DNA from 2 places in the Arthrobacter sp. JUb115 genome. Region 1 is predicted to be linked to the other one. Evidence: predicted binding sites of a transcription regulator. Region 1 holds the regulator's gene; the other holds the start of a gene.
The links. The regulator HspR, encoded in region 1, represses chaperone genes until heat shock. The targets are predictions, from matches to a motif close to AAGTTGAGTCNNNNNGACTCAACTT.
Positions count from the first base shown of each region.

Region 2: EDF61_RS13165 (ATP-dependent Clp protease ATP-binding subunit) is a predicted target of HspR. The motif match lies at 9,062-9,086, and genes of this name have one in related genera.

Region 1 is NZ_SOBS01000003.1:84,565-100,530, reverse strand. Features, by position in the region: gene clpB (ATP-dependent chaperone ClpB) at 1-1,775, opposite strand, end outside; gene EDF61_RS05945 (DinB family protein) at 1,946-2,440, shown strand; gene EDF61_RS05940 (GNAT family N-acetyltransferase) at 2,471-2,938, shown strand; gene EDF61_RS05935 (TerC family protein) at 3,247-4,431, shown strand; gene EDF61_RS05930 (YccF domain-containing protein) at 4,505-4,915, opposite strand; gene trmB (tRNA (guanosine(46)-N7)-methyltransferase TrmB) at 5,042-5,899, shown strand; gene EDF61_RS05920 (GNAT family N-acetyltransferase) at 5,950-6,576, shown strand; gene EDF61_RS05915 (heat shock protein transcriptional repressor HspR) at 6,573-7,001, opposite strand; gene EDF61_RS05910 (DnaJ C-terminal domain-containing protein) at 7,115-8,089, opposite strand; gene EDF61_RS05905 (nucleotide exchange factor GrpE) at 8,175-8,756, opposite strand; gene dnaK (molecular chaperone DnaK) at 8,770-10,623, opposite strand; gene EDF61_RS05895 (PLD nuclease N-terminal domain-containing protein) at 10,873-11,091, shown strand; gene EDF61_RS05890 (small multi-drug export protein) at 11,174-11,647, opposite strand; gene EDF61_RS05885 (DEAD/DEAH box helicase) at 11,839-13,380, opposite strand; gene EDF61_RS05880 (MMPL family transporter) at 13,686-15,827, opposite strand; gene EDF61_RS05875 (MarR family winged helix-turn-helix transcriptional regulator) at 15,957-15,966, shown strand, end outside.
Region 2 is NZ_SOBS01000007.1:97,959-113,924, reverse strand. Features, by position in the region: gene EDF61_RS13205 (Y-family DNA polymerase) at 1-598, opposite strand, end outside; gene EDF61_RS13200 (LexA family protein) at 588-1,004, opposite strand; gene EDF61_RS13195 (MFS transporter) at 1,088-2,332, opposite strand; gene EDF61_RS13190 (NAD-dependent epimerase/dehydratase family protein) at 2,409-3,263, shown strand; gene EDF61_RS13185 (NAD(P)/FAD-dependent oxidoreductase) at 3,367-4,644, opposite strand; gene EDF61_RS13180 (hypothetical protein) at 4,968-6,173, shown strand; gene EDF61_RS13175 (sensor histidine kinase) at 6,802-7,986, opposite strand; gene EDF61_RS13170 (response regulator) at 8,300-8,974, shown strand; gene EDF61_RS13165 (ATP-dependent Clp protease ATP-binding subunit) at 9,104-11,662, shown strand; gene EDF61_RS13160 (VOC family protein) at 11,813-12,169, shown strand; gene EDF61_RS13155 (hypothetical protein) at 12,174-12,761, shown strand; gene EDF61_RS13150 (GNAT family N-acetyltransferase) at 12,771-13,187, shown strand; gene EDF61_RS13145 (hypothetical protein) at 13,440-14,159, shown strand; gene EDF61_RS13140 (alpha/beta hydrolase family protein) at 14,213-14,875, shown strand; gene EDF61_RS13135 (helix-turn-helix transcriptional regulator) at 14,886-15,966, opposite strand, start outside.

The sequences.
Region 1 (15,966 bases):
GCGCGGGTACGGCGAACGGCGTCAGAGACAGCGGCAATAGCCTGCTTCTGCCCCATCAGGCGCTGCCCGATGATTTCTTCCATATCCAGCAACTTCTGGCTTTCGCCCTGCAGCATGCGCCCGGCCGGAATACCGGTCCACGCCGAGATGACTTCTGCAATGTCATCCGCGGTGACTTCCTCGGCAACCATGGTGTGCGTATCGGCCTTATCGGCTTCGGCAGCTGCCGCCGCATCCAGTTCCTGCTGCAGCGTTGGGATCTCCCCGTAGAGCAGGCGAGAGGCCTGCTCCAGGTCGCCCTCGCGCTGGGCCTTGTCGGCCTGGCTGCGTAATTCGTCGAGCCTGACCTTCAGGTCGCCGACGCGGTTCAAGCCAGCCTTCTCGGCTTCCCACTGGGAGTTCAGCGCGTCCAGCTGTTCCTTCTTGTCGGCCATGTCCTTGCGCAGCGCATCCAGGCGTTCCACCGAAGCTGGATCCGTTTCATCGGACAGCGCCAGCTCCTCCATGGTCAGCCGGTCCACCTCGCGGCGCAGCTCATCGATTTCCTCCGGAGCCGAGTCGATCTCCATGCGCAGGCGGCTAGCGGCCTCATCGACCAGGTCGATGGCCTTGTCTGGCAGCTGGCGGCCGGAGATGTACCTGTTGGACAGCGTGGATGCTGCCACCAAGGCGGAGTCCGCAATGGAAACCTTGTGGTGCGCCTCGTAGCGCTCCTTCAACCCACGCAGGATGGCAATGGTGTCATCCACGCTGGGCTCACCGACATACACCTGTGCGAAGCGGCGTTCCAGGGCGGGATCCTTCTCGATGTTCTCGCGGTACTCGTCCAAGGTAGTAGCACCAATCAAGCGCAACTCGCCGCGGGCGAGCATTGGCTTGAGCATGTTCCCCGCGTCCATGGCGCCTTCGGAGGCTCCGGCGCCGACCACGGTGTGGATCTCGTCAATGAAGGTGACAATCTGGCCGTCCGAAGCCTTGATCTCTTCCAATACCGACTTCAGCCGCTCTTCGAATTCGCCACGGTACTTGGCGCCGGCGACCATGGCGCCCAGATCCAGCGAGATCAGGGTCTTGCCACGCAGGGATTCCGGCACGTCGCCCGCGATCATGCGCTGGGCAAGCCCCTCAACGACAGCGGTTTTGCCAACGCCTGGCTCGCCGATCAGCACCGGGTTGTTCTTGGTTCGGCGGGAGAGCACCTGGACCACGCGGCGGATCTCGCGGTCGCGGCCGATGACTGGATCCAGCTTGCCCGAGCGCGCCAGGGCGGTCATGTCGGTGCCGAACTTCTCCAGGGACTGGAAGGTGGCCTCCGGATCCGGATTATCGACCTTGCGGTCGCCGCGGATGGTGGGCAAGGTGCCCACCAGCAGTTCGCGGGTGGCCCCGAATTCGCGCAACGCGTCGCCGGCCTTGGTCTGGTCTGATGCCAAGGCGATAAGCAGGTGCTCGGTGGAGACGTAGGTGTCCCCCATTTCTGCGGCAGCCGCTTGGGCGTTGCTCACAACCTGCAGCACCTGTCGGGAGTACTGGGCTTGGGCCACTGAACTGCCGGAGCTGGAAGGCAATGCGTTGATGACAGCGCTTGCCTTGACCGAAAGCGCGTCGACATCCAATCCGGCGGTCTTCAGGAGGGCGACTGCGACGGAGTCGCGCTGGTCCAGCAAGGCCTTCAGCAGGTGCGCAGGTTCAATCTGCGGATTGCCTGCGGTTGAAGCGTTCATCCCGGAAGCCGAGAGGGCTTCTTGGCTCTTAGTGGTGAGTTTGGTGTCCACGCGCATCCTTTCTCTAATTGGGTGAACCCATAAACTTGAGTGTACTTAACTCAACTCTACTCGCACTCTTCGTATTCCAGCTAGAGCAAGATTTTCGAAAGATTTTCCATTTCACTTGCCCCAGAGGCAAAATACCTTGTCACTGACGATTTGCCGACTTAAGATAAGGCATGGCCAACCCGGATTCCAAAGACATTTTTTCACTGACCCACGATGATATGGTCCAAGTTTTCATCGATCAGCACCGGCAGATGCTGCTTTCCTGCACCGGCGGACTGAGTGAAGCCGAAGCCAGATTGAAGTTGGTTGAATCCAAGACCACGCTGCTCGGGCTGGTGAAACATGCGATCTTCGTGGAACGGGTCTGGTTCGGTGAAGCAGCCACCGGCCGGAGCCGTGCAGAGCTGGGCATTGCCTCTTCGCCCAGCAAATCATTCGACTTGGAGGCTTCCGACACCATCGATTCGATTCGGCACGAATATGCCCAAGCCATCGAACTGTCGCATCAAGCAGTCGAAGGCAAAACAGGAGATGACGTCTTCTCAGGCAACCGGCGTGGACCGCTGCCGCTGCGCTGGATCCAGCTGCATATGCTGCGTGAACTGGCACAGCATTGCGGACACGCAGATATCCTGCGTGAACAAATCCTGGCCGCGCGGAAATAGCGTGCCGCCCTCAACCGGTAGACTCCGGGCATGCCATTAGAACTCCACCCGCTTCCCGCTGAAGAATTCCATTCGTGGATGGCACGAAGTACCGCCGAGTACGTATCGGACCTTGTTGCCGCTGGCAGTTCCCAGCACAAGGCGCAGGAAGATGCAGACCGGGCCATGACCCGGGCCTTTCCCACCGGATTGCCAAGTTGCACCAATGCGGTATTCACCCTGGAGCATGGCATTTTCGGCGATGTGGGCTATGTCTGGATCGGCCACGACACCTCAGGCGATCCGGCTTCATGGTGGGTTTGGGACATAGTTGTCGACCCCGGGCACCGCGGCAAGGGGTTCGGACGCCAGGCCATGAATTTGGCCGAAGAATACGCCCGTGCCCACGGCGCACGTACCCTGGGGCTGAATGTGTTCGGATTCAACCAGAGCGCTCGCGGCCTCTATGAATCGCTTGGATATGAAACCACCAGCATCAAGATGCACAAGTCGCTCTAGCAGCGCCTAGTTCCTGCCCCTAGCCCACGTTGCTCCAAGCAAAGTGCATTCTTCGAATTGCTATTGACGCCTACCCAACTGCACAAAGACAAAGTACATTACAGATCATCATGACATCCACGGACCAAGATTTTTCCAGAAGCATCGCATCAGGATAAGCTGGTAGAACGTAAGGGAGTATTCATAATCGTTGAATCCGTCAATACGCAGGACTTCATGGTCCTGCCGGGTTTTGCGGCCAGCCCCGGGGTCGGTGAAGAGACTTACTCAGATGCGTTCGCGCGCTACTTACGAAAGCAGGAATCCCTATGGGAGTTTCCCCTATGATTTGGGGCATCACGATTGTCGTGATTCTCGCCCTTCTGGCCTTCGACTATTTCTTCCACATCCGCAAGGCCCACGTTCCATCGCTGCGTGAAGCAGCCATCTGGTCCAGCATCTATGTTGGCTTGGCCCTCGTTTTCGGTGTGCTGGTGCTGGTCTTCGGCGGAATCGACATGGGTGCCGAGTACTTTGCCGGCTACATTACCGAGAAGGCCCTGTCGGTCGACAACCTGTTCGTCTTCCTGATTATCATCGCCAGCTTCCGCGTACCCCGCGAAGACCAGCAGAAAGTCCTGCTCTTCGGCATCGTCTTCTCGCTGATCGCACGTACCGCCTTCATCTTTGTCGGCGCGGCGCTGATCAACCAGTTCGCTTGGGTCTTCTACCTGTTCGGCCTGATCCTGCTGTTGACCGCAGGCAACCTGCTGAAGAAGGATGACGAATCCGATGAGGCCAACAACTTCATCATCCGGATCGCCAAGAAGCTATTCCACACTACCGACAACTATGACGGCGACAAGCTGTTCACCAAGATCGATGGCAAGAAGGTCCTGACTCCGATGCTGCTGGTCATGGTGGCCATCGGCGGTACCGATATTCTCTTCGCTCTGGATTCCATCCCTGCGATCTTCGGACTCACCCAGAACGTCTACATCGTGTTCACGGCTACCGCCTTCTCGCTCATGGGACTGCGCCAGCTCTACTTCCTGCTCGACGGATTGCTGGACCGCTTGATCTACCTGTCCTACGGGTTGGCAGCAATCCTGGCATTCATCGGCGTGAAGCTGATCCTGCATGCACTGCACGAGAACAACTTGCCATTCATCAATGATGGTGAGCACGTGATGGTCATTGAAATCAGCACCGGCCTGTCGCTGAGCGTCATTATCGGTGTCCTGGTGCTGACAATTCTCGCTTCGCTGTTCAGCAAGGCAGGTAAGGCCCAGACTGCCATCGGCAACCTGCGCCGCCATGCCAACAGCTACAACGACCTGAGCTACACCTCGGACGCGGTCGAACGCGAACGCATCTACCGCGCCTTGGTGGAGGAAGAAGCGTATGTGAAAACCATGGAAAAGAAGTACCGCGACAAGGCCAAGGACGTGGACAAGATCCGTGTCGAGGTCGCCGAAGCGCACCGCCAGCACGATGAGTACCTCAAGAGCTGATCAGGTTCGTACATAAAGCGAATGGCTGCCAACCCCATCAAGGGTTGGCAGCCATTCGCTGTCTTGGCGCAGCCTAGCGGCGAACACCGCCGATGAAATAGTCCGAAGGCACAATGACCTTGCCCAGAGGCATCAGGGAAACCGGGATCATCTTCAAGTTTGCGATCCCCAGCGGGATGCCGATAATCGAAATGAACATCGGGATCGCGGTTACCACGTGCCCAACGGCAATCCAGATACCAGCAAAAATGATCCAGATGATGTTGCCCAGGGTGGAGAACGCGCCTACCGGGCCGTTGTCGACCACGGTGCGGCCAAACGGCCACAGCGCATAGCCGGCAATGCGGAACGAGGCGATGCCGAATGGAATGGTCACGATCAGCACGCAGCAGATGATGCCTGCCAACACGTAGCCCAAGGCCAGCCACAGGCCGCCGAAAAGCAGCCAAATAATGTTGAGAATACCGCGCACTAAATCAGTCATGGTTATATTCTCTGTCTTTTGCCTGTTTTACTCCATCGGGGATCCCCCCGATTTTCTTCTAGGGGTGTCCAATCCCCTACCGTTCGGCAAGCATCGAAGCAGCTTGCTCGGATAGGATTAATCATCATGAGCGAATCGAGCGAGCAGCAGCGCCCAGCCCACGGCACTGCCCCTAGGAACCCAGACCTTTTCCGTGCCGAGCCGGTATCCTTCGTGCGCCGCGGCAACCGCCTGCAGGGCCGCCGTGCCAGCGCCTGGGAGCGCAATGCCGATCAGTACGTCATTGAGCCGCCCCGCAAGATCGCCGACACTTCGGTTGCCGATGACTTCCAGCTCGATCCTGCCGAGGCTTTCGGACGCACCGCACCGCTGATCGTGGAGATCGGCACCGGCCTGGGCGAATGCATCGCCAACGCCGCCAAGGATGATCCCGAGCGCAACTACCTCGCCGTTGAGGTCTACCGTCCGGGCCTGGCCCAGCTGATGCTGAAGGTCGAGTCTTTCGGCATCACCAACGTCCGCGCAGTGCAGGCCAATGCCCCAGAGGTTCTGGATGTCATGCTGGACGAGAACAGCGCCGATGAGATCTGGATCTTCTTCTCAGATCCATGGCACAAGCCGCGCCACCATAAGCGTCGCCTGATCAAGGCCTCGTTCCTGGACAAGGTCTCCCGCGTGCTCAAGCCGGGAGGCACCCTGCGCTTGGCCACCGACTGGTCCAACTACGCCGAGCAAATGCGCGAAGTCCTCGAAGCCCATCCGGACTTCGAGAACCAGCATCATGGCAATCTGTCCGGCACTGAGAGCAACCTGACCAAGGTGCGCCGCGAGGGCATGGAAGGCTTCGACCCCGAGCCAGAATTCACCGATGCCCAGGGTGGCTGGGCCCCGCGTTTCGAGCGCCGGATCCTGACCAGCTTCGAAGGCAAGGCGCTCAAGGCTGGTCGTCTGGTCTTCGATCTGGCGTACACCCGCATCGGCTAGTCGCCGAAATAAAGCATTGAAGAGGCCATGGAATCCATAGGATGGATTCCATGGCCTCTTCTTCTGCGCAAAGTCTGCACTACGCCCAAGCTCCGAGAATGGACTATGCCGGGGTGCGGCTAGAACAATTGTCAATGGACCACGCCCCGGATCTGATCCAGCTCGCAGCCAACGGCCAGTTGGATGAAGCGTGGTTTGCCACCACTCCATCGGCCGAATCCATGCGCTTGGATATCCAGCGCCGCTTGGCATTGCAGGAAACTGGCGAGATGGCTCCCTTTGCGATCATCGACCTGTCCACCGGCAAAGCGGTGGGGGCCACGACTTACTTGAATATCGACGCGGCAAATCACCGCGTGGAAATCGGCTCAACGTTCCTGGCCATGCCAGCCCAAGGCACCGGGATCAATCCAGCTGCCAAGTTCATGCTGCTGCGCCGGGCTTTCGAGGAACTGGATTGCTATTCAGTGGCTTTCTGCACGCACTGGCACAATGCCGCTTCACGCGCCGCGATTGCACGGCTCGGCGCCAAGCAGGATGGCGTGCTGCGCAATCACAAATATGATCCAAAGAGCGGCACCCTGCGCGATACGGTGATGTTCTCAATACTCCCGCACGAATGGCCTGCCGTGCGCACCCAATTGGAAGCGCGCTTGGCCCGGCACGGACGGATCTAGCGTCCGATAGCGCGGCGCGCGGTAAACAGCGTCACGGTCGGTTCACGGCGTTCAGGGCGCATGCCCCTAGCCAACGAAACGATGTCGCCTCCAGCGGTGCCCGCAGCGAAGATGCGAGATTGGCCCTGGCGTACGGCGGAAAGTTCTTGGCGAAGCCCATTGACTTCGGTTTGCAGATAGGCGACTTGATCTTGCAGGTCCAGGATGCGCTTGATGCCCTCGAGCGAGACGCCTTCCTTGCTCAGGGCCTGCACCTGGCGCAACAGTGATACGTCGCGCTGCGAGTAGCGGCGTTGCTTTCCGCTCTGGCGGCTGGGCGAAACCAAACCAATGCGGTCATACTGGCGCAGCGTCTGCGGATGCATGTCTGCAAGTTGCGCGGCGACGGAAATGACGAAGACAGGTCGCAGGTACTCCCCGTTCACGTTGCTTCTACCACCTTTCTGCAAGGACCTTGGATTCGGTCCCTATTGCCTTCGAGTCTATCTTCCCTGCCCAGCCAATTCGATGACGGGGCAGGGAAGACAGCCTATTGGGTTCAGAGCTTGGCTTTGGCAGCCAAATCCACTCGTGGATCCTCGCCCTCGGTGGCTGATGCGAAGTCCTCCACGGCCTTCTTTGCAGCATCCGAGAGGTTCTGCGGAATCGCGACATCCAGGACGATCAGCAGATCGCCGGTGGCCTTGGAGGTCTTCACGCCGCGGCCCTTCAGACGCAAGGTGCGCCCGGAGTTGGATCCAGCGGGAACCTTCACCGCAACGGAATCCCCGTCCAGGGTCGGTACGTGGATCTTTGCTCCAAGCACCGCTTCAGCGAAGGTCACCGGCACGTGGATGCGGATGTTGTTCTCTTCGCGCTTGAAGAACGGGTGCTCGCTGACCTTGACCTTGACCAGCAGGTCGCCGTTGCCGGCAGCACCAGGCTGGCCCTTGCCGCGCACGCGCACCGACTGGCCATCCTTGATGCCCGCCGGTATGCGCACGTCAATGACCTCGCCATTCTGCTCGCGCAGGCCAATGGTGGTGCCCTTAATTGATCCGGAGAAGGAAATCGTGGTGCTCGCCGTGCGGTCAGCACCCTTGCGCGGTGGTGCGCTCTGGCCGAAGCCGCCGCCACCGAAACCGCCGCCACCACCGAAGAGGTCGGAGAAGTCCGGCTGCCCGCCGCGGCCACGTGGGCCCGCTCCGCCGCCTCCGAAGAGGTTGGAGAAGATGTCCTCGAAGCCGGCTTGCCCGCCGGGGCCGCCCGGTCCGCCACCAGCAGAGAATCGCGCTCCGCCGCCCATGGCGCGGATCGCGTCGTACTGCTCGCGCTCTTCCTTGTCCGAAAGCACCGAGTTGGCTTCGGAGATGTCCTTGAATTTCTTTTCAGCGGCCGCATCACCCTGGTTGGTATCCGGGTGGTACTTGCGCGCAAGCTTGCGGTACGCCTTCTTGATGTCCGCCTCGCTGGCGTCCTTGGAGACGCCCAGAATGGCGTAAAAGTCTTTTTCGATCCAGTCCTGACTTGCCATCAGGGCCCCATCCTTTCAGTGCCAATTCGACACTGCCCACTGTCGAAGACTCGGCAGTGGGCAGTATCGATTGTGCTATTCGTGGCTATTCGCCGGTTGCTACCAGCACCTGAGCTGCACGCAGGATGATGGTTCCCTTGCGGTAACCGGTGCGCAGCACCTGTCCCACGTGGTCGGCTGGAATCTCGTCAACAGCCTGGCGAAGCAGGGCTTCGTGGATGTTCGGGTCGAATTCCACGCCGGCCTCGTTGATGCGCTCCAGGCCATGCTGAGCCAGAATTCCATCCAGCTTGTTGGCGATCGATGCGAACGGGCCGTCGGCGAGGTCGCCGTGGGCTCGCGCCGCATCGATGTCGTCAAGCACCGGAAGCAGGGTGTTGAGCACTGACTGCACGGCGTTTTCACGCGCTACGGCCCGGTCGCGTTCCACGCGCTTGCGGTAGTTGACGTATTCGGCCTGCAGGCGCAGCAGGTCGTTGCGCAGTTCGGTTTCCACCGCACCGGCCTCTTCCGGCTGCGCCGAATCGGCTTCAGCGCCAGCAGCAGCTTCGTTCAGGATCGCCTCGGCCTGACCCAGGGCGTCAGCGGTTGGCTGCTCGTTGGCGGCCTCTGGCTGGTTCTCCGGCTCCTGGCCGGAGTTCTCGTTCTGGTCCTTTGCCTCGGACATATTCCTAAACTCCTTACTTCTTGTCGGCTTCGTCTTCGTCGATGACCTCGGCGTCGACGATGTCTTCATCAGCGTTCGGTGCCTGCTCGCCCTCAGGAGCCTGGGCGCCCTCGGCCTGCGCGTTGGCGTAGATTGCCTCGCCCAGCTTGGTCTGCGATGCCTGCAGCTTCTCGAACGCGGCCTTGACCTCGTCGTCGTTGTCCTGCTTCTCCAGGGCAGCCTTCAGGGCGTCGACGTCAGCCTGGACCTCGGTCTTGACCTCTTCAGGCAGCTTGTCTTCGTTGTCCTTGATCAGCTTGTCTACGGAGTAGGCAGCCTGCTCAGCGGCGTTACGGGTCTCAGCGGCCTCGCGGCGTGCCTTGTCTTCTTCGGCGTGTGCTTCAGCTTCCTGGACCATGCGCTCGATGTCTTCCTTGGACAGCGAGGAACCACCGGTGATGGTCATCGACTGCTCGGTGCCGGTGCCCTTGTCCTTGGCGGATACGTGCACGATGCCGTTGGCGTCGATGTCGAAGGTGACCTCAACCTGCGGGATGCCGCGAGGAGCCGGTGCGATACCGGTCAGCTCGAAGGTGCCCAGCGCCTTGTTGTCGCGGGTGAACTCGCGCTCGCCCTGGAAGACCTGGATGGATACCGAAGGCTGGTTGTCCTCGGCGGTGGTGAAGGTCTCCGAACGCTTGGTCGGGATCGCGGTGTTGCGCTCGATCAGCTTGGTCATCACGCCGCCCTTGGTCTCGATACCCAAGGACAGTGGGGTGACGTCGATGAGCAGAACGTCCTTGCGCTCGCCCTTCAGCACGCCTGCCTGCAGCGCTGCGCCCACGGCGACAACCTCATCTGGGTTCACGCCCTTGTTCGCTTCCTTGCCGGCCAGGTCCTTGACCAGTTCGGCAACGGCTGGCATGCGGGTGGAACCGCCAACCAGGATCACGTGGGCGATGTCCGAAACCTTGACGCCTGCCTCGGCGATGACGTCGTTGAATGGCTTGCGGGTGCGCTCCAGCAGGTCCTTGGTCAGGTCCTGGAACTTGGCACGCGAGAGGTGCTCGTCCAGGTGCACTGGGCCTTCCGGGGTCACCGAGAGGTACTGCAGCGAGATGTTGGTGCTGGTAGCCGAGGACAGTTCCTTCTTGGCCTGCTCAGCAGATTCCTTCAGGCGCTGCAGCGCGATCTTGTCCTTGGACAGGTCCGCGCCCTTGGCCTTGGCCTGGGCCAGCAGCCAATCCACGATGCGCTGATCCCAGTCGTCGCCGCCCAGGCGGTTATCGCCTGCGGTAGAGCGGACCTGGATGGTCGAGAAGCCGTCGTCGTCCTTGCCGACTTCCAGCAGGGAAACGTCGAAGGTGCCGCCACCGAGGTCGAAGACCAGGATGAGCTCGTCTTCCTGGCCCTTTTCCAGGCCGTAAGCCAGCGCAGCTGCGGTTGGCTCGTTGACGATGCGCAGGACGTTCAGGCCGGCGATCTCGCCAGCTTCCTTGGTGGCCTGGCGCTCTGCGTCGTTGAAGTATGCAGGAACGGTGATCACCGCGTCGGTGACCTTCTCGCCCAGGTACGACTCAGCGTCGTTCTTCAGCTTCATCAGGGTACGAGCCGAGATTTCCTGAGCGGTGTACTTCTTCTCGTCAACGTCAATGGTCCAGTCGGTACCCATGTGACGCTTGACCGATGCGATGGTGCGGTCGATGTTGTTGACGGCCTGGCGCTTGGCGATATCGCCAACCAGGACTTCGCCGCTCTTCGAGAAAGCAACGATCGACGGGGTAGTGCGGTTGCCTTCCGCGTTTGCGATAACGGTTGGCTCACCACCTTCGAGCACGGAAACGACGGAGTTGGTGGTTCCTAGGTCGATACCTACGGCACGCGACATAATGGCTCTCCTTTGCCTTGGTTGAAAGTACTAACGCTGAGGACATTTATCCTCATTGAGCGTTCTGCACTCAAGTTTACTCAGCCACTTTCGGCTGTCAAATCAACTTGAGCGAAGGTGACTCAACTTTGCGTTCTGCTCATTTCAACTGCGGTGGTGAGAGAATAATTCCCGTCCTGAAAAAATTTTTCATTCATCCGCTTTCAACGCTTCCAGCGGGCGGGAAAAGCGGCAGCTAGGAGCCACCTCATGGAAACGAAGCGCAAGTTCCAGGATCTGCCACCGGGCGGAAAGATCGCGGTCGCCTCTGCGGCAATTGCCGAGCTGACCTTGATGGTTGCGGCACTGCGGGATTTGTACAAGCGCCCTGCCGAACAAGTCAAGGGTCCAAAGCCGGCATGGGCAGCGGCCAGCATGATCAATTTCCTTGGCCCCATCGCCTATTTTGCTTTTGGACGCCGCAAGTAATCCCTTGGCATTCCATAGCCACTGGAAAGCAAGCCGTCCTCGTTGGTTCGAGGACGGCTTGTTCGCTTTCAGCGAGTTCCGGTTAGCCCATCAGGCTAATTCCCCGGGCAGCCAGAACGCCAAACGCGGTGCCCCACAAGATAATCGAGATGATCTGCCAGATGATCACCTTCTGCTTATTGGCGCCGAAGGAGACCAAGGCAGCCGAGGTCACCTGCGAAGGCAGGATGGTCTGCCCCAGAAGGCTCACCCCGGCAATGCCGTATTTATCGAAAGCTCGGCGCAGCTTCTCGAACTTGCGTTCCTTCTTCTCCGAGTCCTTGCCCTTGCGAACCTTGTTGCGCACGGCGTGGGCGCTGTTGACGAACAACAGCATGGAAATCACGTTGCCGATCACGGCGGTGGCGATGGCAGCAACCACCGGAACACCGATGACCACGCCAATGGCCGAACCAAAGTAGGACTCGATCAGCGGAATGGCAGCTAGCAAAGCAACAGCCAAGAACTGTAGCGGTTCTGGGAAGGACGCGGCGAAGTTCTGCAGGGATTCAATCATGGCTGGTGCTCCTGAAGCGGTGAAGGTTAATCGGCGACTCGTTGCTTCAATCCTATGTATCGCCTAGTCGAGGAGGGATCAATCAGCGGAGCTAAACTTTTGACGCGCAATTTCCCGGGTATAACGCAAAACTCCCCCGCATCCATTGGGATGGATGCGAGGGAGTACTCCGCAAGGATTAGTGCCAGCGCCTAGTTGCCACGACCAGCTGGGCTCGATGCGCGACGCGGGCCACGCGAACGGCCACCGGTTGCACCGCCAGCGGCATTGCGGCCGCCGGTTCGCGGTGAGCGCGAAGGGCTCGACGGGCGTTCAGCGTTGGCACCTCGTGCGCCGCGGGCTGGACGGTCGGAGTTCGCACCGCGGGCGCTGCGCGCTGGACGCTCGCCCTGGCTAGCGCCGTCACGTTCCGTACGGCGGCGTTCGCCGCCACGGCCCTGGGCTTCGGCAGCTGGCTTGGCGCCACGCGCCGGGCGCTGGCCGCGGCCACCGCGGCCGGCACCTTCACCGGCAGGCTTGCTCTTGGCAGGATTGCGCTTCTGCTGAACCGGAGCAACGTAGGCAACCGGCTCGGCAACTTCGCCGACGACCTTGGCCACAACCGGAGAATTCAGGTTGACCTTTTCGAAAGGCACCTTCAGTCCGGCCTGCTTCAGCAAAGTCGAAACGTCGCCCTGCTGATCAGGGGTGCAGATGGTCACTACAGTTCCATCCGAACCCGCACGTGCGGTACGGCCGGAGCGGTGGGTGTAGGCCTTGTGCTCTGCTGGTGGATCAACGTGGACAACCAGCTCCACACCATCAACGTGCACGCCACGAGCGGCTACGTCGGTGGCGACAAGAACCTTCGCCTCGCCTGAAGCAAAAGCAGCAAGGTTGCGGTCACGGGCATTCTGCGAGAGGTTACCGTGCAGGTCTACCGCCGGAACGCCAGCCTTGGACAGGGTGAGCGCCATCTTCTTGGCGTGGTGCTTGGTGCGCATGAACATGATGCGACGGGCAGTGCCCTGGGCCAGAACGCGGATCAGGTCCTTCTTATCATCGTTGCCGATGACGAAGACGTGGTGCTCCATGGTGTTCACAGCGGCCTTGGGTGCATCCACCGAGTGAATGGTCGGGTTGCTCAGGTAGCGCTTGACCACCTTGTCCACACCGTTGTCCAAGGTAGCGGAGAACAGCATGTGCTGGATGCCGGTTGGCATGCGGTCCATGATGCGGCGAACTACAGGCAGGAAGCCCATGTCGGCCATGTGGTCGGCTTCATCCAGCACGGAGATTTCCAGCTGGGACAGGTCCACGACCTTCTGCTTGATCAGGTCATCCAGGCGGCCCGGGCAGGCGATGACAATGTCCACGCCCTCGTTCATGGCCTTTTCCTGGCGGCTCTGGGCCACGCCACCGTAGATCACGGTGGTACGCAGGCCTGCGGCCTTTGCCAGGGGGTCAACGGTCTTGGCAATCTGGGTCGCCAGTTCACGGGTTGGAGCCATGATCAGCGCGCGTGGGAAACGGGCCTTGCGGCGCTGTGGGCGATCTGCCAGCCGGGCTACCAGGGGCAGCGAGAAGGCCAAAGTCTTGCCGGAGCCGGTCTGGCCGCGGCCCAGGACGTCGCCGCCGGCCAAGGTCGAAGGCAAGGTGGCTTCCTGGATCGGGAAAGCGGCTTCGATTCCGCTGGCAGCAAGGACCTTCGACAGGTATTCGGGCACGCCGAGGGCGCTAAAAGTTACGGACATATTCAAACTTTCTCTCTGATTCGCACGCCTGCTTCAGGCGTTGGGTTTCGCCGAGCCAGGAGGAAGTCCGCAACATGCAAGGCCAAGGAAGGCCTGCTGCCAAAAGTGGACCGGCGGAGGTTTTCCGGGCGATTCACAGGAGGGAAATCTAAACTGTCGACGCATGCGCCACAGAATTTTCCGGTGACGCACAAGTATCCATACTACAGTGCGAAAGCGGGGCCCGTCTGTGAGCGGCCCCGCTTTGCACTGCTGCCCCGGGAGACGTTCACCACTAGGGATCCCGGGACAGGCCGCCGCGCTGCCTAATTCAGCTCGAATTCCTTCTTCGCCAATTTCGAGGGCCACCAGACCTTTGGTCCGATTTCTTCGACCAGCGCCGGCACCAGCAGGCTTCGCACGACGAAGGTATCCAAGAGCACCCCGAAGGCCACGATGAAGCCCAACTGGCCCAGGAACATGATTGGCACCACACCCAGTGCGGCGAAGGTAGCGGCAAGCACCACGCCGGCGGAGGTAATCACGCCGCCGGTGACCTTCAAGCCCACCCGCATGCCCTCACGGGTTCCGCGCTTCAAGGATTCCTCGCGCACACGGGTCATCAAGAAGATGTTGTAGTCAACGCCCAGCGCCACCAGGAAGACAAAGCCGAACAGCGGTACGGATGGATCGGCACCCACGTAGCCGAAGACATTGTTGAAGACCAGCGCACTGACACCCATCGCCGTGCCGTAGGACAGTACGGTGGTCAGGATCAGCAGCACCGGAGCCAGAATGGAACGCAGCAGCAGCATCAAGATCAGCAAGATGGCCAGGAGGGTAATCGGAATGATCTTGAACAGATCCGCGATGGCCGTCTCATTGGTATCGAGCTGGGTCGCAGTGGTGCCGCCGACCAGCGCGTCGGCGTCGACCGCATGCAGCTGCTCGCGCAGCTCGACCACGGTCTGCTTGGCGGCATCCGAGTCGGCCGCATCGGCCAGCGTCACCGACATCAGGTTGCGGCCTTCGACGCTCATTGGCTCGGCCCCGCGGGCGGCCATGGCCGGTCCGCCGTCTTCAGCCTGCAAGTAGGCCGAATCCACGCCGGTGACATCAAGGGCCTTTTCCAGGGCCGTCTGCGCTTCGGCTTCATCGACAATCACCGTGGCCGGGGATCCCGAGCCGCCAGGGAAGTGCTCGCCCAGGGCGATCTGCCCGTCACGCGACTCCGAACCGCCTACCACCAGCTCGCTCTGCGGCACGCCATGGGCCTTGAGCTGGGTCATGCCCAGCGCTCCCACGGCGAGCACCAGAGCGGTGATGATCCAGATCGGGCGCGGATGGCTGGCAACGAACCGCGCAATGCGGCCCCACAGGCCTTCCTTCTCCTGGCCTTGGGCGTCCACGGCCACCGGCTTGGGCGGGAAGGGCCAGTAAGCGGCCCGTCCCAGCAAGCCGAGCACCGCCGGCAGGAACGTCAACGCGGCAACGATCGAGAAGATGATGCCCGAGGCGCCAATGGGTCCCAGTGCCTTATTGGAGTTCAGATCGGAGAACAGCAGGCACAGCAGGCCCACCGTCACGGTGCCGCCCGAAGCGACAATCGGTTCCAGCGAGCCTTTCCATGCGGAAGCCACGGCCTGCCACTTGTCCTGGCCGGCCATGAGCGCTTCCTTGTGCCTGGCCACGAACAGCAGCGAGTAGTCGGTAGCCGCACCGATGACCAGGATGGACAAGATGCCCTGGGCCTGGCCGTCGAGCCGGATCCAGCCTTCGGATGCCATGAAGTACACCGCGACAATTGCCGCGCACAGCGCGACGACCGAGGTGAGCAGCACCGTGAAGGGAAGCAGGATCGAACGGTAGACCAGCAGCAGGATCACCAGCACAGCTACCAGGGCCACGCCCAGCAGCACGCCGTCGATGCCGCCGAAGGCCTCGACCAGGTCGGCGCTGAAGCCTGCCGGCCCGGTGACATAGGCGGTGGTGCCCTCGGGCTTCTCGGCAGCCAGGAGCGCCCGCAGCTCTTCGACTCCGGTATCGGCCTCCACCTCGCCGGAGACCGGAACGATGAATTCAGCGGCCTTGCCGTCTTCGGAGAGGAAGGGCCCGGTGATCTGCCCGTCCAGATGCGTGAAGTCCTTCAGCGCCTCGCCGATCCCTCCAGCAGTTTCCTTGCTGACCTCGCCATCGCTGGTGAGCAGGACCACCGCTGGGATTGCTTCGGTGGAGCGGAATTTGTTCTGCCATTCCAGGGCTTCGGTTGCTTCGGCGGTGGCCGGGAGGAAGGAGGTCTGGTCGTTGGTCTGGACCTCGGAAAGCTTGCCGAAGGTCGGGCCGCCGATTCCGGCTACACCCAGCCAGAGGATGATCAGCAGGGCGTAGATTCCTGCCCTGATGCCGATACCCTTCTTGTCCAATCGCTTCTTGCCCGATGGCTGGTCGGTTTTCGCTACATGCGCCACTGATCCGTCCTCACTCGTGATTGCTGGCGGTGGATCAAAGGGCGATCCGAATGCCATACTACAAGACTTACTTCCATCGTAGAAATACTTCCCAGGCTATTAAATGCTTTTCCGACTAGGATTGCGCCTATGAGCGCAA
Region 2 (15,966 bases), on a different contig from region 1:
CTGCCAGCTTGGCACCGGTTTTGCGGCCCACACCCCAGACATCGGTGACTGGAACCCGGTTCAGGATACTGCCCAGGACCTCGGGATCCATGAGCTGCTGGACGCAGACTCCGCCCAGTCCCGGATTGTGCTTGGCAATATGGTTGGACAGCTTCGCCAGGGTCTTGGTGGATGAGACACCCACGCAGACTGGCACCCCGATAGTCTTGTCAATGGCGGCACGGATCTGGGCCGCGGTGCTGCGCACCTGCTCCAGGTTGCCTTCCAGGCCGACGAAAGATTCATCGATGGAATACACCTCGTGCCAGGTCCCGAAGCGTCCGAGCAATTCCATGACACGGGCAGAAATATCCCCGTACAGTTCATAGTTGCTCGACCGCACCGCAAGGTTGTGGGAGTCCATATAGCGTTGGACCTTGAAGAAGGGTTCTCCAGTAGGAATGCCCAGATCCTTGGCTTCCTGGGAACGGGCCACCACGCAGCCGTCATTGTTCGACAGCACCACCACGGGACGATTGCGCAGCGAATAGTCGAAGGCCCGCTCGCAGGAGACGTAGAAATTGTTGACGTCCACCAGGGATACGTGGTCAGCGGACATGATGCAGGCACCTGGTAATGACGCCGAAGACACTGACCTCATCGCCTTCGGCCAGTACTACGGGCAGGGGCGATTCATCGCTGAGCAGCCCAACCTCGTGGCCGTCAATCTGCCAGCGGCGCACCAGCATCTGCCCGTTGAGGTTGACGATGACCACAGAGCCGTGGCGCACGGCCAGCGATCGGTCCACGATCACTTCATCGCCGTCGAAGATACCAGCTGACCGCATGGCGTGGCCCGAGACGCGCATGATGAAAGTGGAGACACGGTCACGGACCAGCAACCGGTTCAGGTCCAGTCCGCCGTCAAAATAATCGCGTGCTGGCGAGGGGAAACCCATCGCGGATACCGCTTGGACCGGCCCTTGGGTTGCTCCCGGAGGCATCAGCTCCTGTTCTTCAGCCACACCCCACCACTTTCTAGTACAAATATTCGAATACTTGAATTGTAGCGTGTTATCCAGCAACCTTCATGTTTCCGGCGAGCGCGCTAGCCCCGGGACTCCGTGGCAGAGGTCCTCCCATGGACCCTGGCCTGTGCTTTCCAGCTGTACAGCGCGGCGGATACAACGATAACCAGCAGCGTCGCGGCACCGGAGATCACGATAATTGCCCTGGCCGGGCCAATCAGCAATCCCGGGGTGCCGATGAGATAGCCCAATGCGACCATGATGTTGATGAGCATCCGCAGCTGCGCCCAAGCAGCACCATGGCGGGATTCCGGCACGTATTCGTAAATGGCTGTTCGCACTCCGGTATTGTGCAGTGCATTGCCCAGCCCGCCGGCAAGGAACACCAAGGCCAGGCCAGCCGCGTTGGCCCAGAGCCCTTCCGTGAGGATCGCGGCGCCCACCAGCCCTCCGCCGAGCAGAATCGGCAAGGCGCTTCGGGTACCGAAGCGGCGATTGCCTCCCAGCAGGGAACCGAACACTGCGCCCACGGACCAGGCACCGAGCAATACCGCGTATCCAGTGTCGTTATCGGTGATCCCGCGCAGGTAGAACACCCCCGAAACGCCTTCTGCTGCGGTAAACAGCACGATCGCTGCCACCGGGAGCAGCAAGATCCGCAATTGTGGATTGCGCGTCAATGCAGCTCCACCGGGCGATACCGGTCCACCCGGATCCGGCTCGTTCCCTGCGTCTGCTCCTTTCCCGTTGGCGGCTTGCGAGCGGGACAGGAAGATGGCCGCCAGGGCCAGTGCCAGGAATCCTGCCGCCGCGTACCAAAGCACCGCGCCGATCCCCGCTTTCGCGAAGACGAGTGAAGCTATCGTCGGCGCGATGATTCCCGCCAGGGACGTCGCTACGACAAGGAAGCTGCTGGCACGAGCAATGCTGAAGCCTCCGCGGATGCGCGGAATGATCTTGAAAATGACCGCTCCGTTAACCACCGCGCAAATACTGGCCACAGGCATCAAGGCGAGGCTCGCGAAGATATTGGAGGCAATGGCCATCACCGCGAAAATCGCCACATGCACGCACAGGTACAGGATCCACACCCGGACAAGGGCTGACCCGTCCACCCAACGCCCTATAGCCGGAGCGGCAAGGATCGGCGGAACCAAGCCGGCGAGGAACAACGCGGTTACGCCCCAGGACCCCAACTGATCCGCGGATTCCAGGGTCAAGGCAAAGACCGCCATGCCCTCGCCGAGCATGGAGAGCAATGCAACCACGCAGAACAGGACGCAACGCACCGAAGACTGCACCTGGCCCCCTTCCTCCGCGCGCATGCCACGCTGGCCTAAAGGTTCTAGTCTATGGGTAGGGGGATTCGCCTCCGAGGACATATTGCGCCAAAGGAGTCTCGTGAAAGTATTACTGGTCAGCTGCGGAGATGTCGCCACCGAGGCAGGACTGCGGCTCCAACAGGAGGGCCATCGCGTCACCGGCTGGCGGCGCAACAGCCAGAAGCTGCCCGCAGGATTTACCGGCCACAGCGTAGACCTGCTCGATGCCGCCCAGTGGCCAAGCATCGATCCGCAGACCGAAATCGTCGTGCTCACTCCCGTGCCAGCCACCCGCGATGCCGATGGCTACACGCGCGGCTATCTGCAGGTCGCCAAAGAACTGGCTTCACGGCTGACAGCCCAATGCCCCAATCTTCGCCGGCTTATCTACATCTCCTCCACCGCAGTGATGGGCGGCGCCAACGGAGAACTCGTCGACGAATCAGCACCGCTTGCCCCAGCTAGCCCCACCGCGCAGGTCCTTGCGCACACCGAGGCAGCGCTCGCCGGCAGCGGCCTGCCGGTAACAATCCTGCGGGCGTCGGGAATCTACGGCCCGGGCCGCACCCGGCTCATCGATCACGTCACTGCCGGAGCCGCACAGATTCCCGCGGGCTCGCATTGGACCAACCGCATCCACCGCGATGACCTGGCCGCGGCCATCGTTCACGTTGCGGCGCTGGGAGAGCAAGCCGCTGGCCTCTACCTGGCCAGTGACAGCACCCCAGCCCAGCTAGGCGAGGTCTACCAGTTTTTGGCCAAGGAACTTGGTTTGCCTGCGCCGGAAGAGGCAGGACAAGCCCCGGCACGACGTGCTGCCGACCGCCGGCTCGATAATTCCAAGCTGCTAGCCAGCGGGCTTGAACTGCAGTATCCAGGATTTGCCGAAGGCTACCGCGCGATCCTTGCCGGGACATCAACCCGCCATGCCTAAAGCGCGTAAAAGACAGCCTTAAAGGAAAACCGGCTTGCAGCGCATCGCCATGATGCACCGCAAGCCGGTTGTTTTATTTCGTTCCGGGTGTGGACCGAAACGCTTAGAACCCCTTGCGCAAGGGGTTGAAGTGCCGGGCGATGCCTGGAACCTGCTGGCCAGCAATCTGGGCAGCCAGGATCTTGCCAGTCAGCGGTCCCAGCGCAACGCCCCACATGCCGTGGCCGCCGCCAACCGACACGCGCGAGGATCCGGTCTGGCCAATGAGTGGCATGCCGTCCGCGGTGCATGGGCGTCCACCCACCCATTCTTCTTTGCGGTTCTCCCAGTTAATCCCCTGGTAGACCGGGGTCGCAGCGGCAACGATGGCCTCAATGCGCTTCGGCTCCAGCTTGTGGTTGGCGTCGCGGAATTCCATGGTGCCGGCGATGCGGAAACGATCGCCCAGCGGGGTGCAGGCAACGCGCTGGGTCGGGAAGTAGATCGGGTGCGTTGGCATGTGTTCCGGCTCCACGGTGAACGAGTAGCCGCGGCCTGCCTGAACCACAACGTTCACACCGAACTTGCTGGCCATGTCGGTCATCCAAGCACCGGTAGCCAGCACCACGTGATCCGCGGTGATTGAACGGCCTTCGGAACCGATGACGGTGACCGAGCCGCGATTGTCGCGCACATCGGTGACGTTGAAGGCTCCGATGATGTCGCCGCCGCGGGCGATGACGGATTCGGCCAGTGAATCCATGAACTTCGGCGGGTTGATGTAGCGCTGGTTCTTGATGGCTACGCCCGCAGCGACCTTATTGGACAGGGTCGGCTCGATGCCGCGCAACTCGTCGCCGGTGAGCAATTCGTAATCAACTTCGCCGCCGGTCTTCTCGATCATCTCGAATTCATGCAGCAGCGCATCGCGGTCGCTGAGCGAGGTGAATCCGGTCAAGAATGGATTTGCCGGCTTGGTCGGCTCCTGCACGCCCGGCCCTGCCGAAGTCGCCTGCGCGATTTCGTCGAAGGCATCCAAACCGGTTGCGCCGATTTCCGAGTAGACCCGCATGGCTTCTTCCCACTTCTTCGGGGTCGAGTGCCAGGCAAAACCGATCAGGAAGCGGAGCAACTTGGCATCGGCCTTCAGCGGAATGTACAGCGGGGATGCCGGGTCGAGCATCATCTTCAGGCCGTTCTTGAAAATTGCAGGCTCCGCGATGGGCAGGGTCAGGGCCGGGGTCAACCAGCCGGCGTTACCCCAAGAGGAACCGGACGCGACGCCGCCGCGATCCACGACGGTGACCTTAATGCCCGCTTCCTGCAGGTACCAAGCGGTCGACAGGCCAACAAAGCCAGCGCCTACAACAACGACATGATCTGGCACGCCTACTCCAGCCATGATCCACTCTCCTAGCATTTCGACGGCCTCTCCACACGAGCCCGCATGTCTTCACTGTCGCGCGATCCTCAGGGAAAATCAACGCGTCCTGACGATTCGACGGTGAGCGCCACCACACCGGCAGGAGGTTCGTGTTTCTTGCGGTAAATGATTGCCTATTCCGAACTTTCAACAAGTACTTCCTCCCGTACGGGCACTTTCCCCAGAGGCTGCATCACTATCGCCCATCGGGAACTTCGCCCCCAGCGCGTCCTGCGTAGACTGGAGAGAAGCGAATTACCAATCCCGCCGATCAGCCATTTCTAAGGAACTGCACCACACTCATGGCCTCACGTAAACCAGCCAAGAAGAAGCCTGCCCAGGGTCATCCAGCCCGCCGTTCCGGCGCCAGCAGCGTGCCTTTTGAATCCGAAGTGCGCCAAGCTCTTCAGCCGTTCAAGTCCTCGCTCTTCCGCCACTTCCACGAAGAGGGCCAGGCAGCTAGCGAGACCCGCGCAGCGCTCGAAGGGCTCACTACCCTGCTGACCGTGCATGCCCAGTTGCGCCAGAGCGTTGACGTCAAAACCCTGGATCCGACGATTCTGGGTGAACAGTTGGGCCACTTGACGTCGCTGGGCAAGGAAGTTTCGGAAGCCAGCGCTGCGATCCTCAAGCATTACCTGACTTTCCTGGGCACGACCGCTAATTTCGGCGGAAGCGTGGATGACTTCAAGCAGACTTTCGAGTTCCTCTCCCGCATGGCTGGCGATTCACCCATCGTGGCGCCCTATCTCGAAGATGATGAGGCCAACGGCAGCCTCGAAGCGATGCCCTTCGTTTTTGCGGCTCGCGAGTTGATCAGCTGGGTTGGCGAAGGCAAGCCGACCACCCCAGCTGGCGTACTCACCGGCGATACGCTGCAGGATGCGGCCAGCGCGCTGGGCCTGTTCGTCAAGGTCGATGAATCCGCCGGCGTTCCAGAAGATGCCCAGTGGGAGCCGGAAGACGGCACTGCCGTTTCTTCGCTGGCCGACATTCCACGCCTATCGGCATACTGGGACGCCCTGATCGGCACGGCCATGCTGCGCTACCAGGAACCGAACGCAACCCCAACCGAGTCGCTCAGCGATGCGCTGCTGGCATCCAGCGGACAAGGCGCCCGCTTGGTCAAGGAGCTGATTGCAGAGGTTCTCTACTCGCACATCCTGATCAACACCTTGGAGCAGCCGGGCAAGGCGCAGATCGCCGAGATGTTGGCCGGCGTGTTGAGCAATGCCGCATCATCGACACCGCCACGTGCCGAGTTCGCGTTGCAAGTTCCGACCGAAGATGACCTTCCCGCCGAGCAGCATCACCTGATTGCCAGCCTTGAGGAGGTTGTCCCCCAGGTCGAGTCCCTGCTGCGCGTCTTCGAACGCGAAGGCCTTGTCGAGATTAATGACGAGATCACGATTCCTGTGGTCTTGCGTTCTTCACTGGAACGAGCGCTGGCCAAGGTTTCTGATCACGTTTTGAAAGACACCCAAGAGGCAGAGGCCTCCGAGGTTTAGACCACCAGCAACGGCAAAGGGTGCGAGAGCTAATTCGAGTTCTCGCACCCTTTGCCGTTGATTCATCGATTAGGCGCTGCGCGTGGCCAGCTCGGCGTCGTACCACGGCAGGCGATCGAACCATGGGCCCCGCTTGGTTCGCCGGCCTTCACGGCCAAAGAATCTGCGGTTGCTTCTGCGTTGATCGCAGCATCTGCCGTCTTGCTATCAAAGCCGCCCTTAGGCTCCACGGCCAGGCCTTATTGTTGCCAAACAACCGTATCCGCCTGGGTACTCATGCGCTCTCGCTTCCCAGACAGGAAATGCTCTCCATAGGCGCAACACCCCGCCACGCAGGCCCATTCCGGCCTGAGGTGTGAGGCAGAACGCAGAAACACGGGCTGGGTTTAAGTTATAAAAGGTACGTTGCATTACTGACAGACAACGGCGTGCGATGGGGGCACAGCGCCGATGAAAGATCAGTCCGTTTACGCAATGCAACGTACCTTTTAATCACCCTCGGATCCTTAGTGATGCCACTCGCAAAACACCACCAAGTACCTTCCCGGTGATCGGTCTTCACCGATACATGACTAACTTATCGCGTCCTGCGAAAATCCGAAATCATACTTTAGTAGGAGGGCAGGGGTCAGAACGGGATGCTTGCGCGCAGTGCCCAAACACCGTTTTCGGAACTGGTTGCAAACTTTCCACCAAATGCACGCATCCTGTCACCCATGCCAATCAGGCCTGTCCCGCCTTCGGGCAACCCACTCGCCTTCTTGTCGAAATTCCCTATCTGATTAGTAATTTCCAGGATGCCCTCTGCCCCTTGGACCGTGAGTTCGAAGGTGCACTTCCCGCCCAAGGCACCGTGCTTTATCACATTTGTTGTACCTTCTTGCATGACCCGATAAATCGCAGTCTGTGCAGAACGGGGCAATTCGGAAATTTTCTCGTCAGTGGTGGAGCTCACCTCGAAATTTGCCTCTTTTAGCCTCTGAACGAAAAGTTCTGCACCCTGAAGCGCGTAAACAGTAGTAGCGGCCGGCTTATCAATGCCCTGGGACGAGGGATCTGCCATGGTCCCATCAGCCCTCAGGACATTGAGCATCAGGCGTAAATCGTGCAAAGTCTCAGTACTCAGTTTGGCGATGACATCCAGAGCTTCGAGGGCCTTCTGCCCATCGTTTGCGAATTTCGCGGCCTTCGACTGCATGGCCACGACCGTGATGTCATGCGCGACAATATCGTGCAGATCCCGGGCAATGTTCTTTCGCTCCCGGTCGACAGCAAGACGAGTCTGCTCTTTGACCGTATGCATTTGCCGAAGAGCGAGCTCGTTCTTCTCGCGCAGCAAGTAAATATTCCTCGTTAAGAAGAACGCCATCGCCGTCAACGGGGCAATCCCGACAAGCAGAACCGCGTCTTGCCCGGACTGGATGCCGAACTGCACCATCCACGCTGCGGACAAGGTTAGGAATAAGGCCCTAACACTCATGGCACTGGCCGTAGCTGCCAGCGCCGAAAAAATCATGAATGAAACGACAGTCCAGAAGAACAAGGCGCCGTCCGTGAGGAAGAAATAGGCAACTGCCACAAACAATCCGACGGATACGGCAACCCAGCGAAGACCAAGCGCAAGAATTGCGCACAGTCCTACGCCGAGCAACGCGCCTCGAACCGAAATATCCGACGAACCACTAAATCCGTCTTCCAGCAGAGTCACGAACTCACTACTGGAAACAGCGATCAGAACCGCAATACCAGTCCAAACAATGACACCCCGACCAGCGAAGAGCTTGGTCAGGGTGTCCTTTAGTCGTCCATTCATATGCCGAATAATTCCCGGCTCAGATGATCAAGTCAAATAAACCGCGTTATGGGCAGGCGACGCCGTAGCGTTTGCAGAACCACTCCGAGAAGGCTGAGCCAAAGCCAGCAGGAGTAGCAACGTTGCCACTGCTGGAGGCTGGAGAGCTCGCAGCAGATGCAGGAGCTGCCACGGCGGTCAATGGTGCCAGAACTAATGCTGCTACGGCCAGCATTTTCAAACCCTTCATAACAAACTCCACATCAGATCAACTTATATACTTTCAGGTGAACAGGCCAACATGAGGCCACCCACATCGAATCAGAGGAATCAGATGGAACAAATAAAGGTCCTTATTGTCGATGATGAACCTCTAATTCGGCATGCGTTGGGCACAATCCTAGCAACAGACCCCGGAATTGTAACGGTTAATTCTGTTGAAAATGGACAGGCCGCCGTCGAGTATTGCAGCGGCAATCAAGTGGACGTTGTGCTCATGGATTTGCAGATGCCGATAATGGACGGGGTTAGCGCTACTAAAGCAATCAAATCTGCCGAAGACAGCCCCTCAGTGCTTGCCATTACCGCCTTTTCTTCGGACGACTATCTGGTTCCGGTACTGACCGCTGGGGCCAGCGGATACTTGGTAAAAGACTCTGAACCAGATGAAATTATTCATGCGATCCATGCCGTTCACCAAGGAACTGCAGCCATTTCCCCGTCGGTTTCTTCTGATCTAGTTTCTGCGGTTCGCGAAGCTTACCGGGATAATTCCCAAGACATTCAAGAACTGGCCTATGACTTGGGAATTACCAATCGGGAATTCGAGATTCTAAAACTGCTCGCACGCGGGCTAAACAATACCGAGATTTCAAGAACTCTGACTATTTCCGAAACCACGGTTAAAACCCATATGGCGAAGATTTTCGTTAAGCTGAATGTTCGCGATCGGGTCCAGGCCCTGGTTGCGGCCGCGCGTATGGGCCTTATCGAAATCCCGAAAGACTAGCGCCTGCTTTCCAGCTATTAGTGTGAAGTCAACCTCTTTGACACCTTGCCCGGCTGGTTCGGGAATATCTGCGCGCCATATGCGTTGAACATGAGCATAGACCGCTCAAGTTTCTATTAGGAGGCTCACTTGCCAGCATTTTTCGGCGCACCGTCAGATGGCTCGTTTGAGGAATTCCTCTCTCGATTCCTGTCTTCACGTGCCCAGGCAGCACGTCCCATCGACCTCACGCGCCTGCTTTCCGCCCGCACCCACGAAGCGGTAGCCACCGCGGCAGCGATTTCCCAGGAGCATGGCCACGACGAGATTGATTCGCTGCACCTCCTGATGGCCCTGCTGCGCACCGAACCAGTCGGCGAGCACCTGACCGCCATGGGTATCGACATCGAGGCTTTGAGTGCAGATGCCATCGCGCGCATGCCCAAGTCCCAGGAGAAGGGCGAGAAACCATCCCACCTATCGTCGGCAGCTCAGCGCAGCCTCTTTGACGCCTATCAGGTTGCTCGTAACTACGGTTCGACCTACATCGACCCTGATCATCTTTTCCTGGCCTTCGTTTTCAACCCGGAATCTCCGGTCAGCCAGCTCCTGGCGCAGCACGGCATCACCGGCCAGTCCTTGCAGCAAGCCGCCATGGAGCAGGCCCAGCGTGGCCAAAACGATGCCCAGAACCAGTCCGATTCCGAGTCCGACGTGTCCATGCTCGAACGCTACGGAACCGATCTGACCCTGCTGGCCTCCGACGGCCAGATTGATCCGGTGATCGGACGCAAGGAGGAACTGGATCAGGTTATTGAAATCCTGGCCCGTCGCACCAAGAACAACCCTGTGCTGATTGGCGAGGCCGGCGTGGGCAAGACCGCCATTGCCGAAGGCCTGGCCCGCGCCATCATCGATGACCAGGTACCAGCCCAACTGCGCAATGCGGCCTTGATCTCCATTGATCTTCCGGGCATGCTCGCCGGAACCCGCTACCGCGGAGATTTCGAGCAGCGGCTCACCGGCCTGCTCGACGAGGTAGCCGCAGCCGAGGGGCAGGTGCTGATATTCATCGATGAGATGCATCTGCTGGTCGGTGCAGGCTCTGGCGAGTCCGGCAATATGGACGCCGCAAATATCCTCAAGCCGCGTTTGGCGCGTGGCGAGCTGCACATGATCGGCGCCACTACGCTCGATGAGTTCCGCAAGGTGGAGAAGGACAGCGCGCTGGCTCGGCGCTTCGGCAAGGTTACTGTCGCCGAGCCGTCGGAGGAAACTGCACTGGCCATTTTGGACGGCCTGCGCGAATCCTACGAGGATCACCACCAGGTGCAGTACACCCCCGAAGCGCTCAAGGCCGCGGTGACGCTCTCTGCCCGCTACCTGAACGACCGCCAGCTTCCTGACAAGGCCATCGACTTGATCGATATCGCCGGTGCCCGGCGGTCCATCGCTGCCGGAGATGCCGAGGATGTGCAGTCCCTGCGTGCCGAATTGGTAGACGCCGAGCGCGAGAAGTCACGCGCTATCGGCGAGGAACGATTCGAAGAAGCTGGCGCATGGCGTGACCACATCGTGGAGATGACCGCGCGCATCAAGGCTGCTGAGGAGGCCGGCGATGCAGGGGTCACCCGGGTAGTGGATGAGAAGCAGATTTCGGAAGTGATCTCCCGATCCACCGGCATCCCCACCTCGCGCATCTCGGGAGATGACAAGGCACGCTTGGCTTCGCTGGAAGATTCCCTGCATGCTTCGGTCATCGGCCAGCACGATGCCGTTGCCGCTGTGGCACGCGCCGTGCGTCGCAACCGTACCGGAATGTCGCCAGCAGGTCGCCCCATCGGCTCGTTCCTTTTCCTGGGTCCCACCGGCGTCGGAAAGACCGAACTGGCCAAGGCCCTGGCTGCAAACCTCTTCGGTTCGGCCGAATCGCTGGTTCGCGTCGATATGAGCGAATACGGTGAGAAGCACACCGTGGCGCGCCTGATCGGAGCACCTCCGGGGTACATCGGCCATGACGAGCCCGGCCAGCTGACCGAGAAGATCCGCCGCAACCCGTATTCGGTCGTGCTGCTCGATGAAATCGAGAAGGCCCACCCGGACGTGTTCAACGTGCTGCTGCAGGTACTCGATGACGGCCGGTTGACCGACTCAGCCGGGCGCACTGTCGATTTCTCCAACACGCTGATCCTGATGACCAGCAACCTCGGCGGCGAGTACTTGGCCAACAAGGCCGGAAACTTCGGTTTCACCTCCGCCAATGCCACCAGCGAGGCTGGAGAAATCCGGGCCAAGGTCATGGGCAAGGTACGCGAGTTCATGCGCCCAGAGTTCCTGAACCGTCTGGACGAGGTACTGCTGTTCTCCAAGCTCTCGCAGTCCGAGATTGGCCAGATCGTCAAGCTGGTCATCGCCGAGACCGAAGCTCGCTTGGTGGACCAGGAGCTGAAGCTGGAGGTGAGCGACGCTGCCGTGCAGTGGCTGGCAAACGAAGGCTACGACCCCGAGTTCGGTGCCCGCCCGCTGCGCCGGCTGGTACAGCGCAAGGTACAGGATGCCATTGCCGACCTGCTGATCAGTGATTCGCTTGCCGCTGGTGACACCGTTTCGGTGGACTACGCCGCTGGCATGCTGAAGGTGCAGAAGAAAGTCGAGATGCCGACTCCACCTGCTCACAACGAGCACGCGCCAAACTACTTCGATAGCTAGGCCGGCATAGCCCATAAAGGGGCTTGCTTGCTCGGGACTTCCGTCCCGGCCAAGCAAGCCCCTTTTCTTCACTTAGAAAGTGCGCTAGTCAGCTGCAGAAATGCAGTCAACCTCTAGCTAAGCAGGAAGACTCCCGGTACCTTTGACTGCATGGCGAACATTGGAATGATCACCCTTGATGCCCTTGACGAGAAAGCTGCCTCGGCTTGGTGGAGGGCTGTTCTGGGCGGGAAATATCTGGGCCAGTACCCGGGGTTCACCATGATCAGCGTCCCTGGCTTCAGCGCGAGGTTGGGGTTCCAAAAAGTTGATGAGATCACTGCCGGCAAGAACCGGGTTCATCTCGACTTGGAAGCAAGCACCAGCCGCGAGCAGGAAGTCGCCCGTTGCACAGCCGCTGGCGCAACACGCGTTGAGGACCACACCGAAGATCCCAGTTTTGGCTGGACCATTATGCGCGATCCTTACGGAATCGTCTTTTGCATTTCCGACCCACACGAGGACTGAGGACATGTCGCTGTTCGCCAGGAAATCATCGGAGGCTTCGACTCACCGGGTGCAGATCCATTTTGCCCAGCCGATGACCGAACGCCTGCGCAAAGATCATGAAGCGGGCCTGCTCGATACATTGTTGCCCAAATACAAGTCTTCCGGAACCATCATCAGCGCCAAGACCACATTGGACGCGGCCGAGGAGCCGATCTCCAGCGACATTGACCTTGAAGTGGCCACCCCCGAACCGAAGAAGCTGTTTTCCGAATTGCTCTCTTCGCTCATCGATGGAGGACTTGAGCATGGTTCCTGGCTGATTATTGATGGACAACGCACCGAAGTAGGCGGCAGTGAGTACGTTTTGCTTCGAACCAGGCTTGGGGCCGAATCGGAATCGGATCTGGAGCCAACAGTCAGGGCCCTGCAGCATGCATTGGGTGACGGCGAAATCGGATGGCATGAGGATGTCTACTACCGGCATGATGGCCCGGTGTTCGTTTACAACGGCGACTCCGCCCAAGCCATCATCCACGCATTGGAAACAGAACTGGTGAAGCACCCGTTGCTGGGCAACGCAGAGATCCTTTCGGTTTCCCCGCAACAGTAAAAGGACTCGATGGAACTCTCCACCACTAAGGTGCCTTCCGAGGAACAAATACTCTCGCTCTACAACGCGGTGGGCTGGAGCGCCTATACAGACAACCCAGACGTACTATTTGAAGGCCTGAAGAATTCAGCATGCGTAATCTACGCCTACGACGTAGACCACCAGTTAATCGGCCTTGTGCGCGTGGTCTCGGATAATGCCACCATCTGCTACGTCCAGGACATCCTGGTGCGTCCATCTACGCATCGCACCGGCGTAGGCCGTGCTTTGTTCTCTGCCGTACTAGTGAAATATGAGCATGTGCGTCAGCTGGTCCTGATCACCGATGATGAACCCGGGCAACGTGCCTTCTACGAATCCATGGGGCTCACGGAAGCGTCGGATTTCCGTCCCGGTGCGATCCGGACCTTTGCCAAATTCTCGTAACAGCTCTCCCTTCGCTGCCTGGCCTGTATAGACTGACCATTCATCGATAATGAGGAGTTATTCTTGCGCACCCGTTCGGTCATTGCCCTGTCATCGTTGGCTTTGCTTCTAGCAGGGTGCAATGCAGCTCCCGAACAAGCAGCGCCAGCCGATTCGACGGCGGCTTCCGTCGCTGGCTCCACTCCGGCGGCACAGCCCGCGGCCGAAACCGGTGAACCCGGTGAAACCGCCCCCGAGCCTGGACCCGCGGAGTTGGACGCCAACGCCAATTCGGGACAGGCCTGGGCAGATTCCAAAATTGAGATGTGGAAAGAAAACTCTGGCATCAAGTCCACCAAAGGCTTCTTGTATCCCTACAACCTAATGACTTCTTGGGAATCTCCAGCACCTGGTGCCATCAATATCTTCTTGGATAACAGCATGAAGTTTGGAACCCAGATGCGGGAAAGCTACGAAACCAACGAGGATGAGCTGCGCATGATGGGCCGAATCATGTTCGAAAGCGTAGGCGAGGCCTCGCCGGAATTGGAATCCGTCACCTTCGCTACTGAAGACGGCAATAACTCAGGAACTTTCACCCGGGCTCGTACTGGTGCCGATCCCGAGGACCGCAAAGCCTGGGCCTCGGAAAAGTACACGCAGTGGCTGTCCGCCATGAACGATACCTACAAATCCCTATGCGGCGCTGAAATCACTGAGCTGGAAATCTACCGCACATGCCTGCCCGCTGACCCCCACGCCTACGTTGAGAAAGTCGAGTCGCCTGCGCTTGGCGAACTCGTCGTCACCCTCGCAGACGGTCCATGGATCGACGGCGAATACGACATGCCCGCATCGATCTTCGTCTCGGGAAATATGATGCTCAAGATCAACGAGCGTGCGGCAACCGGCGAAAAAGTTGAAAAGCTGACGGTACTGGCCAGAAATGGCGATGACACCGATACGGCACTCCGCAAGGACTGGGAAATGTAGTTCATTTCCTTTCATGATCAGTTGATGGGCCCTCAGCCCCTAGGGTGGTACCTATGACCCAAGAACTCTCCATTCCATACGAAGACCTGGAACTCAGCGCGCTCTGGGACCGCGCAAAGGCGGCGAAGGCCGTCATCGTGCTCGCACACGGTTCAGGTGCTGGAAAGGATCATGACTTCATGGCCGGCTTTGCGCTAGCCGCTGCGAATCTGGGTGCCAGCGTCCTGCGTTTTAATTTCCCCTACATGGACGCTGGAAAGAAGTTTCCCGACAAAGCGCCAGCGGCGGTCGCAGTGTGGCACCAGGTCCGCCGTTGGGTTGAAGAACACTTGGCTGAAGGCCTGCCAATCTTCACAGCGGGAAAGTCCTTTGGCGGGCGCATCGCTTCCCTGTCAGTTGCCGAGGGCATGCCATCGGCAGGGTTGATCTTCCTGGGGTACCCGTTGCACGCGCCTAAGAAGGAAGAGAAGCTACGCGATGAGCATCTCTACCCGATTGCGGTGCCGATGCTTTTCCTCGAAGGCACCCGCGATCCCTTTGCCAACCCCGAAAAGATGGAAGAAGTCACCAGCAAGCTGAACCAGGACAGCGAACTTTCCTGGTTCGAAGGTGGCAACCATTCCTTCAAGGTAGCCCGCTCCGGCCGCACCGTTGCCCAGGATGGCGCGTGGCTGGCGGAAACTGCTCTTGCCTTCATCTCCAAGCACATCGCATAGTCCAACGGTCCTAGTCCACCTGCTTTTCCAGGAATCGGTAGACCTCGGTTTCGTCTACCCCGGGAAAGGCTCCGGTTGGCATGGCCGCCAGCAAGTGGGTATTGGCGCGCGTAGCCGGCCACGCATTGCCGAACCACTGGCTGGATAGGTCAGCAGGTGGACGGCGGCAGCAGTTCTCGTCCGGGCAGGTGGATTGGCAGCGCTCCTTGGTATCCCGCCCGCGGAACCACTTCACATGCTCAAAAGGCACGCCAATGGACAAGGAGTACAGCCCCGAGGAATGGCGCTCGGTGCGCGCCGTGCACCAGAAGGTCCCATTGACGGTATCGGTGTACTGCTCGAAGGAACGGAACTTATCCATCTGCTCGAAGACCACGCGACTTGTCCAATACCGGCAAATGGTCTGGCCTTCAATGGCACCGGTGTGATCGGCTGGAAAGTTCACTCGGTCATTCTCATAAGCCTTGTGCAAGATGCCCGATTCGTGGACCTTCTGGAAGTGGCAGGTCATCCCCAGATGCTCGGTGGCAAGGTTGGTGAACCGGTGGGCTGCGGACTCATAGGACACGGCGAAAGCATCGCGCAGATCCTCGATGGCCAACTCACGGTTGTTCTTAGCTCGCCGCAAGTAGTCCACCGTGGACTTTTCCGGCATCATCAACGCCGCGGCAAAGTAGTTGGTCGCGACCCTCTGCGAGAGAAAATCGAAATAATCGGTTGGAGTCCTATGACCCAATACGTGATGCCCTAGCGCCTGCAGCAACACCGAACGAGGATCATGTTCCGAGCGGTTCGCCTGCGTCAGATAGATACGCTTGTTCTTCTGGTCAGTCACCGAACGCGTGGAATGCGGAAGATTGCCCACAAAGCGCAGGCTGAATCCCAGATGCTCGGCGATATCTGCTGCACGATGATGCGAGAGCGGCCCTGAATCGTGGCCAACTGCAGAGAGGACTTTGGCGGCTTCCTGCTCGATATCCTTGTAGTAGTTGTTGCGTTGGCGCATCTCATGGCGCAACGCGGTATTGGCCCGACGGGCTTCTTCAGGGGTCGCGGCCTGCTCGTTCAGGCGGCGTTCCAATTCATGCTGC